3 regions of the Psychrobacillus sp. Z16_25 genome follow, and region 3 is predicted to be linked to each of the others. Evidence: riboswitches for the same ligand, from Rfam matches in the RefSeq annotation. Region 3 holds a riboswitch; each other region holds the start of a gene.
The links. A riboswitch is a leader RNA that binds a small molecule or an ion and turns the genes downstream of it on or off. The one in region 3 is predicted to bind S-adenosylmethionine.

Region 1 (3,279 bases), on a different contig from region 3:
GCAGTGGGATGCTGTATTTTGAAAACATTACTTTATTTGCAGTAATAACATGACATCCTTTGTCAATCGCCCTGCATAGATAGCTATATGCTGGCTCTTCATTCACGATGGCCTCAAATACCACTTGAAGTCCCGGTATATTCTCAATATCCTCAAAATCATCCGTGACTAAAACACCTGGTGTCTCAGGTCTTTCCTTCCCTAGATCTCTAATCAGAATTGCACTAATTTCAATGTCTAATCCCAATGACTTTTTTAAGTCTTCTCGTTTTTCATTCACAATGTGATATATACCTTGACCTACTGTCCCAAAGCCTAAGATTGCCGCTTTAATTTTCGCCATGATGTTTCCTCCTCAGAACCCGTACAACCTGAGCCAAATCGTACTGAAGTAAATTTTCCAATCTTTCAACGATTGATTATTTTACTTATTGTAGACCATTTTAACCCAAATCACAACAAAAATTCTATCTAGAGAGGACATTTGTTTTTTCTAGAAGAACTCTACCAAGCGCCTCCTTTAAATCTTCGACTGATTCTAAGCCCACTGATAAGCGAATTAAATCCTCGGTTACACCTGTCTTTACTAAATCCTTTGGAGTCAGCTGCTGATGGGTAGTGGATGCTGGGTGTATAATCAGCGATTTTGCATCTCCTACGTTTGCAACATGAGACCAAATTTCAATATTGTCGATGATTTTTCGACCCGCTTCTTTTCCACCCTTTACTCCAAAGGTTAGAATGGAGCCATATCCTGATGTTAAGTATTTTTTTGCAAGCTCATGAGTCGGGTGACTTTCAAGCCCTAAATAGTTGACCCATGTCACTCCTTCATGCTGTTGTAAGTATTCAGCTATCTCCTGTGCATTTTCATTATGCTTCGGCACCCTTAAATGAAGTGTCTCCAATCCTTGTAAGAAGGAAAAGGCAGCCTCCGGGCTAAGAGAGGGACCAAAATCTCTTAACAGCTGTACTCTCAGCTTAATAGCAAACGCTACATCTGGTACATCAATGCCGTAACGTAATCCATGATAGGTTACATCTGGCTCCGTGAAGCCTGGGAACTTATCAGAGTTCCAGTTAAAATTACCACCGTCTACTACGACTCCACCGATTGTTGTTCCATGACCTCCAATCCACTTTGTTGCAGAGTGAATCACCACGTGAGCTCCATGCTCAATTGGATTGCAGCCATAAGGTGTCGCGAATGTATTATCCACCAGTAATGGAACTCCCACCTCATTTGCAATGCTTGCCACTTTCTCTACGTCCAACACATTGAGACTTGGATTACCGATTATTTCAGCAAAGAATCCCTTTGTTTTGTCCGTAGCTGCTTCTCGGAAGCTTTCTGGATTGGTTGAATCAACAAATTTTACGGTAATGCCGTACCTTGGGAGTGTATGGGCAAATAAATTAAATGTTCCTCCATACAAATTCTCAGCTGCAATTATTTCATCGCCTGCTCCTGCAATATTTAAGATAGAAAAAGCAATAGCCGCCATCCCAGAGGAAAGTGCGACAGCCGCTGTTCCTCCTTCTAATGCTGCAATACGTTGTTCAAACACATCAACTGTTGGGTTCGTAATACGGGAGTAAATGTTACCAGTTTCCTTTAAAGCAAATAAGTTTTGTGCATGCTCCGTGTCTTTAAATACATAGGAAGTCGTTTTGTGAATGGGTACCGCTCGTGAGCCAGTGACAGGGTCCGGTTGTTGTCCACCGTGCAGAAGTAATGTTTCTTTGTGAAGATTAGTCATTTGAATTCCTCCAATTTAGTAGTTTAGATGGAATGCTGGAGGCCTCGAGAGGATATTGAACAAGAAAACCCCTCTTCTAGTAATGAGAAGAGGGGACTGTTTGACTTGTTCCTCCTCTTATCTTCCAAATCCAACTAAATGGATTTGTAGGATGTAGCACCTTCCAGTAAAAACTGGGGTTGCTGGACTTCGTAGGGCCTATTCCCTCGGTCTCTCTTGATAAGAGTATTTGGTTTGTATTTCCATCTTGTTACACAGTTTAGCTCCTCTTCTTTTATTCGTCAAGGAAAATAGTTAAAATTCTGAAACTTTTTCATTCTTACACTCGTTTAATAAAAGGAATACCTTGGAAAGGGGGAACGTAAAATGAGTATTTGGGTATATGGAGTTGCAACTCTTTTCATCGGATATCTTCTTGGGTCAATTCATGGTTCGAAACTAGCACAATTTTTTAGTGGTGTGAATATTAAAAAGGAAGGCCTAAATAATTCTGGTGCATCTAACGCAACCATTGTACTTGGCTGGAAATATGGCATTCTTGTTGGGGTAATCGATATATTAAAAGGCGCCGTTATGATCATCGGCGTTCGATTGTTTGCTCAATATACAGAGATTTTTTCTCCTGCACAGTTAGATTTTTTACTCTATTTAGCTGGGGCTGCTGTAATCCTAGGACATAACTTTCCTATTTACACACGCTTTCAAGGAGGAAAAGGTACTGCTTCCATTATCGGAGTATTACTTGCATTGCATTGGCCGGTAGGGCTTGCCGCATTACTGCTACTTATAGCAATCACTATTATAACGGACTATTTATTAATCGGAGTTTTTGCATTTTATATCGTTTTCGTAGCAGCATCTTTCTGGGTAGCAGACGGATTAGGTCCTGTCATAGTTGCCAGCTTTCTGTTCTTGATGGCCCTTCTACTTCATCGCGAGAATGTTCAGCGACTAATGAAAAAGGAAGAGCGAACACTTTCATCTGTTATTAAGAAGAAAAAGCCTTCAACCTAAGGAGCATACATGAAAAGAAAAATGAGGTGGATTGTGCTAGTACCCGTTTTTATCACCTTTTTTGTTGGAGGAGGATTATGGTTACTAACTGGCAAATGGCTAGAGGATGGACTTAAGCCAGCAGCAGATGGCACAAATGAATATGCAATCGTATTAGGAGCAAAAGTCAAAGAAGGAAATATCCCATCCTTGGCACTTCGCTATCGACTAGAAGCCGCTTTGGAATATGCCCAATCATATCCACACATCAAACTAGTAGTCTCTGGCGGTCAGGGACCTGATGAGGATATAGAAGAAGCAGTTGTAATGAAAGAATACTTGGTCGAACACGGGATTGAAGAGGAAAGAATCATTCTGGAAAATAAATCTACCTCTACTTATGAAAATCTACTATTCTCTCAGGAGATTCTGCCTGATGACGTGGAAGCTGTCACTATCATCACTAGTGATTTCCACTTGCAACGGTCCAAGATAATTGCCGAGGGGCTTGGTTGGGATGCAGACG
Region 2 (3,279 bases), on a different contig from region 3:
TAAAAATCGGCTGATTTGATTGACAACCGCAAGTAAATCAGACACTACCGCCAGAAACAGCCCCATAACCGCAAGTAACCAATGAGCCTGCGCAAGTAACATACACAGCATCGCAAGTAACCGCAGGCGAACCGCAAGTAATGGTAGAAACTTGCCAAACTAATCCACCATTAGAAAACCGGCCATTCTCCCCGTAATTTACTCATCTACCGTTATATGGCTTGCTCAAGAAGGAGAGAATGAGTATGATAAAAAGAAAAAGGGTGAGATCAAATGAAGATACAATACTACGGTTACCCAAAGTGCAGTACATGCAACAAAGCGAGTAAATGGTTAAAAGATAATAATGTTGATTTTGAGAATCACCATATTGTCGACAATCCGCCTTCAAAGGATTTATTAGAAGAAATCGTAGATAAAAGTAACATAGAATTAAAGAAATTTTTTAATACAAGTGGAATGAAATATAGAGAGCTTCAGCTGAAGGACAAGCTTCCGAATATGTCTAAGGATGAACAGCTTACATTGCTTGCATCAGATGGCATGCTCATTAAACGTCCGCTTGTGTATGACGGGAAAAATGTAACGCTCGGTTTCAAGGAAGACGAGTTTGAGAAAACGTGGAAAAACAAGTAAATCACCTTGTTTTTACTATAAAAGTATGTGAATATAATAGTAGAATGTATAATTTTTGGAGAGGGGTATATAAATGAGCACACCTAAAGATTTAAAGTACTCAGCGGATCATGAATGGGTAAAAGTAGAGGATGGAAAAGCTAAAATCGGAATTACTCATTTTGCACAATCCGAGCTTGGAGATATCGTTTTCGTTGAGCTTCCACAGGTTGGCGACGAAATCAAAGCTGGAGATCCTTTCGGAAGCGTAGAATCTGTAAAAACGGTTTCTGAGTTATATGCACCTATCAGTGGAAAAGTGGTTGAGGTTAATACTGAGTTAGAGGATAGCCCCGAATTTGTAAACGAATCACCTTACGAAAATGCATGGATGATTGTAATCGAGCCAGCAGATTTGGAAGAAGTTGAGAGTTTACTTAGCCCTGAAAAATACGATGAACTAATAGCAGAGTAATAATCAAAGCGCCGGTTAATATCGGTGCTTTTTTCATATAATAAAGGTAAAGGGAAGAAGTAAGGAGAGAAGCAGCTATGACTACTATTTTTAGTAACCAAGTTATTCTTGTTGAAGGAAGGTCAGATAAGCTTCAGCTTTTAACACTTCTAGATGAACCAACCGAAATTATATGTACAAACGGTACGATATCCAATGTGAAATTAGAGGAGCTTCTTAGTCCTTATGATGGACTTCCGATTTATGCATTTCTGGATGCCGATAAGTCTGGAGAACAAATTAGATCAATCGTAAGAAAAGAATATCCCGAGGCTATACATCTCTATACAAACCCAATGTATGGAGAAGTGGCAAATACACCGATGAAGGTTTTGGCATCTATTTTGAAACGTGTTAATATAAAGGTGAAAAAAGAATTCTTAGTATAGGAAGATGCCTTTATGAATGAATGGACACGCAAGGAATGGGAAGCGAACAAAAACCAATCAAACATGACCTTGTTTTATTTATATACACCCATGTGCGGAACCTGCCAGGTGGCCCATAAAATGATGGAGGTTGTCCAAGAACTTGTGGATGTTCCTATAGGCCAGGCTAACATTAATTTTATCCAAGAAGTGGCCAAAGACTATCAAATTGAAAGCGTTCCTTGTCTTTTAATCACGAAAGATGGAGCGGTTGTTCGAAAAATTTATGCTTTTCAATCTGTTCCCTATTTAATAGAAACTATTAAAAGTATTGACGTAGATTAATAATAATGATAATATGCAGTATACTATATGTGAATTAAATAAAACTAACTCTTATTAAGAGAGGCAGAGGGAAGTGCCCGATGAAGCCTCGGCAACCGTCATGAAAATGAAATGGTGCCAAATCACACAAAGCAGAAGCTTTGAAAAATGAGAGAATGGATGAATGGTATTTATTGTTACCTACACCCCTTCTGCTCTTTTGCAGAAGGGTTTTTTTGATAGAAAGGCGGACAGGTTTACATGATAAGTTTAAAGGGAGTCTCGAAAAAGTTTGCTACAAAAAACGGAGAAATCGTGGCAGTAGATAATGTAAATCTTGAAATTAAATCTGGAGAGATTTTCGGGATAATAGGGTACAGTGGTGCGGGAAAAAGTACAATGATTCGTTTGTTGAATGGTCTAGAAAAACCATCAGAAGGGCAAATTATCGTAAACAATCAAGAAATAACAGCAATCAGTGAGGATAAGCTCAGACACTTCAGACAAAAGGTAAGCATGATCTTCCAGCATTTCAACCTTCTTTGGTCTAGAACGGTTGCAGAGAATATTGAATTCCCACTAGAAATTGCAGGGGTATCTAAAGAAAAGCGAGCAGCACGTGTCAAGGAGCTTCTAGAATTAGTTGGGTTAGAGGGAAGAGGAGATTCTTACCCTTCACAGCTTTCAGGAGGCCAGAAACAGCGCGTTGGGATAGCGAGGGCTCTTGCCAATGGTCCAGAGGTATTGCTATGTGACGAAGCTACTTCTGCGCTTGACCCAGAAACAACAGACTCTATTTTAGATTTACTAGTAGATATTAATGAAAAGCTCGGGCTTACTATTGTGTTAATTACTCACGAAATGCAGGTTATCCAAAAAATCTGTAATCGAGTTGCGGTTATGGAAAAAGGAAAAATTGTAGAGCTAGGAGATGTCCTGCAGGTTTTCCAAAAGCCACAGGCACCTATTACAAAACGATTTGTCTCACAGATATCTGACTCCAATCAGCCTACTCAAACTATTCGCAATCTAAGGGAGCTCTATCCAAATGGTAAGTTGGTAAAGCTTGTTTTTGTAGGAGAACAAACGGAGCAACCAATTCTATCTAGATTAATTAAGCAAATGGATTTAGAGGTCAATATTGTTCAAGGCAATATCTCTCATACACAAGGAGGGGCCTTTGGTACGCTGATTCTTCACCTAGAAGGAAAAGAAAAGGCTATTAAGCAAGCGATTGACTTTATCCATGCTCAAAAGATTCATACGGAGGTGATTCCTCATGCTTGAAACATTACTTCCGAATGTGGATTGGCCTAAAATGTGGGAAGCAACATGGGAAACAGTATATATGACAGGAGTTTCTACTCTGCTTACGGCTATCTTAGGATTAGCCTTAGGACTTCTCTTGTTTTTAACAAGCCCCCATCAAGCATGGGCAAACAAGCTAGCTAACTGGCT
Region 3 (3,279 bases):
CTCATCAATTTTCTTTCCAAGCATTTCAGCATATACAGTAGCATGCAATGGTAAGAAAGGTGAGCCGAAGCAAGTAGAGAATGCAGGCTGTGGAGAAGTGATTCCTCGTTCTGTACCAGCAAGTTTAGAAGTAAAGCCGCTTAAGAAGTGATACATTGCTTGTTCTTTCGTTAATTTACTGATTGGAGGTAACACTCCGAATGCATCAGCCGTTAAGAAAATAATTGTATTTGGATGACCCGCAACAGAAGGGTCTACTATATTATCAATATATTGAATAGGGTATGCTGCTCTCGTATTCTCAGTAAGTGAGTTATCTGCGTAATCAGCTACACGCGTATTCGCATCAACTACTACATTCTCTAAAACAGTACCAAATTTAATAGCATCATAGATTTGTGGCTCATTTTCACGAGTTAAATCGATACATTTTGCATAGCAGCCACCTTCGATGTTGAATACACCTTTATCAGACCAACCATGTTCATCATCACCGATTAATTTACGTCCAGCATCAGCTGATAACGTTGTTTTTCCTGTACCAGATAAACCGAAGAATAGGGTAACATCTCCTTGTTCACCAACATTTGCTGAACAATGCATTGGTAAAATGTTTTCTTCCGGCAATAAATAGTTCATAATAGAGAATATAGATTTTTTAATTTCACCAGCGTATTCTGTACCGCCGATCAGAACTACTCTCTTTTCCATGGAAACAATGATAAAAGTTTCGGAGTTCGTTCCATCTAAAGCTGGGTCAGCCTTAAAGTTAGGCGCGCTGATTACAGTAAAATCAGCTTTATGTGTAGAAAGCTCTTCGGAAGTAGGGCGGATGAATAACTGATGAGCAAACAAATTATGCCAAGCAAATTCGTTTATGACTTGGATGCTCAAGCGCGATTCAGGATCTGCACCAGCGAATCCATTAAATACGAAAAGTTCTTCTTGTTCTTTTAAATATTTCACTACTTTTATATATAAAGCTTCAAATTTTTCTGCGGAAATCGGTTGGTTCACAGGACCCCAATCAATTTTTGCTCTAGAGATAGGTTCATCCACGATATATTTATCTTGCGGAGAGCGACCAGTATATTTTCCGGTTTCTGCTTTTACAGCCCCGGTGGAAGTAAGTACTGCTTCTCCTCGAGCTGTTGCTTTTTCAACAAGCTCTGGCACTGATAATTGAAGGCAAATATTATTCCCGGATAACAATTGGGTCAGTTCACTCATAGTATCAATTGAATTCATGTGATATTACCATCCTTTTTTATATTTTCCCTCTACAGGTGGAGGTGGTTATCTGATATGTGAATTAGTATAACACATTTGACTATATAATCTATACTAATTAGCATAAAATTTTTAAACTGTGAAATTTTGGACAAAAATTATTGACTTCTATTTTATGTTTACGTATGATGATAAATTGAACGGATACTCTTATTCCGAGTCGGTGGAGGGATGTCAGGCCCTGTGAAACCCGGCAACCTGTAATACTATTATTACAAAGGTGCCCAACCTGAGACAAGGTATAGCCTTGATTGATAAGAGTGAAAGGTGTTTATGATATGAATCCCTTTCCTCATTGTTTATTTGAACATGAGTGAAAGGTTTTTTTATTTACATCGCCCTAAATCCTTGTGTGCCAAGTCCGAAACGGCTTCAAGTTTAATATAGGCTTGACATGGGAATGAGTACCGTATCAATTCCTGAGAGAAATCTCGCAGGATATAGGAGGAAAGCATTTTGACACAACGTCGATTATTTACATCGGAATCAGTAACAGAAGGGCATCCAGATAAGATTTGTGATCAAATCTCTGATGCTATTCTAGATGCAATTTTAGCAGAGGACCCTAATGCTCGTGTAGCTTGTGAAACTACCGTGACAACAGGACTTGTTTTAGTTGCAGGTGAAATTACCACATCTACGTACGTAGATATCCCTAAAGTAGTACGCACAACTATCAAAGAAATTGGATACACAAGAGCTAAATATGGTTTTGACTCTGAAACCTCTGCAGTGTTAACTGCGATTGATGAGCAATCTCCAGATATTGCTGCTGGTGTAGACCGAGCACTTGAGGCAAGAGAAGGCTCAATGTCTGATTCAGATATTGATGCGATTGGAGCAGGTGACCAAGGTCTTATGTTCGGTTATGCTTGTAACGAGACACCGGAGCTTATGCCATTACCAATCAGCTTAGCTCACAAGCTATCTCGACGATTAGCGGATGTTCGTAAAGATGAAACGTTACCTTATTTACGTCCAGACGGAAAAACACAAGTAACAGTAGAATACGATGAAAATAACAATCCAGTACACATAGATACAATTGTTATTTCTACACAGCACCATCCAGAAGTGACGTTGGAGCAAATCCAACAAGACCTGAAGGAGGTTGTAATCAAACCAATCGTCCCTGCTGAATTAATAAGCGATAAAACAAAGTACTTTATTAACCCGACTGGTCGATTTGTAATCGGTGGTCCTCAAGGGGATGCAGGATTAACAGGACGTAAAATTATTGTAGACACTTATGGTGGTTATGCACGTCATGGCGGTGGAGCATTCTCAGGTAAGGATCCAACAAAAGTAGACCGTTCTGCTGCTTATGCTGCACGCTACGTGGCAAAAAATATAGTTGCCGCTGGACTTGCAGATCGCTGTGAAGTTCAATTGGCTTATGCTATTGGTGTAGCTCAGCCAGTATCTATCTCTGTAGATACATTTGGTACTGGTAAGATAATGGAAGCAGAGCTAGTAACATACATCCGTGAATTATTTGATCTTCGCCCAGCTGGTATTATTAAAATGCTTGATTTACGTCGCCCAATCTATAAGCCTACAGCAGCTTATGGACACTTTGGCCGTACAGACATCGATGCTCCTTGGGAGAAAACAGATAAAGCAGATGAGCTAAAGCAAAAGGCAGGAATTTAAAGAGAAAGAGACTTTCGTAACAGAAAGTCTCTTTTTTATTTAAGGAAAACTCATCATAATAGACAAAATGATAAATGTATATTTTTAGATTAGATATAGTGTATATACGTAAAGAATGCCTGTCCAATTACCACGCCATGTTTTCGCCTCTCTTATAGAAAGCTTATAAGAGTGATTTATAATATTTTCCTTTTTCTACGTATTCATTTATGATTCGATCCATATCTTTTTTGTCCTCATCATTTAATTCTCTTACGACTCTTGCTGGGTTACCTAAAGCTAATGTATTTGGCGGTATTTTCTTGCCTGGAGGAACTAAACTTCCCGCGCCAATAA

Region 1: it holds a riboswitch for S-adenosylmethionine, as region 3 does, so the genes downstream of both, AC1VU3_RS11555 (O-acetylhomoserine aminocarboxypropyltransferase/cysteine synthase family protein) here and metK (methionine adenosyltransferase) in region 3, are expected to answer to the same signal.
Region 2: it holds a riboswitch for S-adenosylmethionine, as region 3 does, so the genes downstream of both, AC1VU3_RS10220 (methionine ABC transporter ATP-binding protein) here and metK (methionine adenosyltransferase) in region 3, are expected to answer to the same signal.

What each region holds. Positions count from the first base shown of each region.
Region 1 covers NZ_JBXEOV010000010.1:33,555-36,833, forward strand. Annotated here, with positions in the region: gene AC1VU3_RS11550 (homoserine dehydrogenase) at 1-343, opposite strand, end outside; gene AC1VU3_RS11555 (O-acetylhomoserine aminocarboxypropyltransferase/cysteine synthase family protein) at 468-1,760, opposite strand; SAM riboswitch class I at 1,875-1,986, opposite strand; gene AC1VU3_RS11560 (glycerol-3-phosphate acyltransferase) at 2,127-2,774, shown strand; gene AC1VU3_RS11565 (YdcF family protein) at 2,784-3,279, shown strand, end outside.
Region 2 covers NZ_JBXEOV010000008.1:58,305-61,583, reverse strand. Annotated here, with positions in the region: gene AC1VU3_RS10240 (arsenate reductase family protein) at 274-636, shown strand; gene gcvH (glycine cleavage system protein GcvH) at 710-1,090, shown strand; gene AC1VU3_RS10230 (toprim domain-containing protein) at 1,168-1,518, shown strand; gene AC1VU3_RS10225 (thioredoxin family protein) at 1,531-1,842, shown strand; SAM riboswitch class I at 1,891-1,996, shown strand; gene AC1VU3_RS10220 (methionine ABC transporter ATP-binding protein) at 2,083-3,108, shown strand; gene AC1VU3_RS10215 (methionine ABC transporter permease) at 3,101-3,279, shown strand, end outside.
Region 3 covers NZ_JBXEOV010000015.1:55,427-58,705, reverse strand. Annotated here, with positions in the region: gene pckA (phosphoenolpyruvate carboxykinase (ATP)) at 1-1,248, opposite strand, end outside; SAM riboswitch class I at 1,438-1,551, shown strand; gene metK (methionine adenosyltransferase) at 1,744-2,943, shown strand; gene AC1VU3_RS14040 (gamma carbonic anhydrase) at 3,107-3,279, opposite strand, start outside.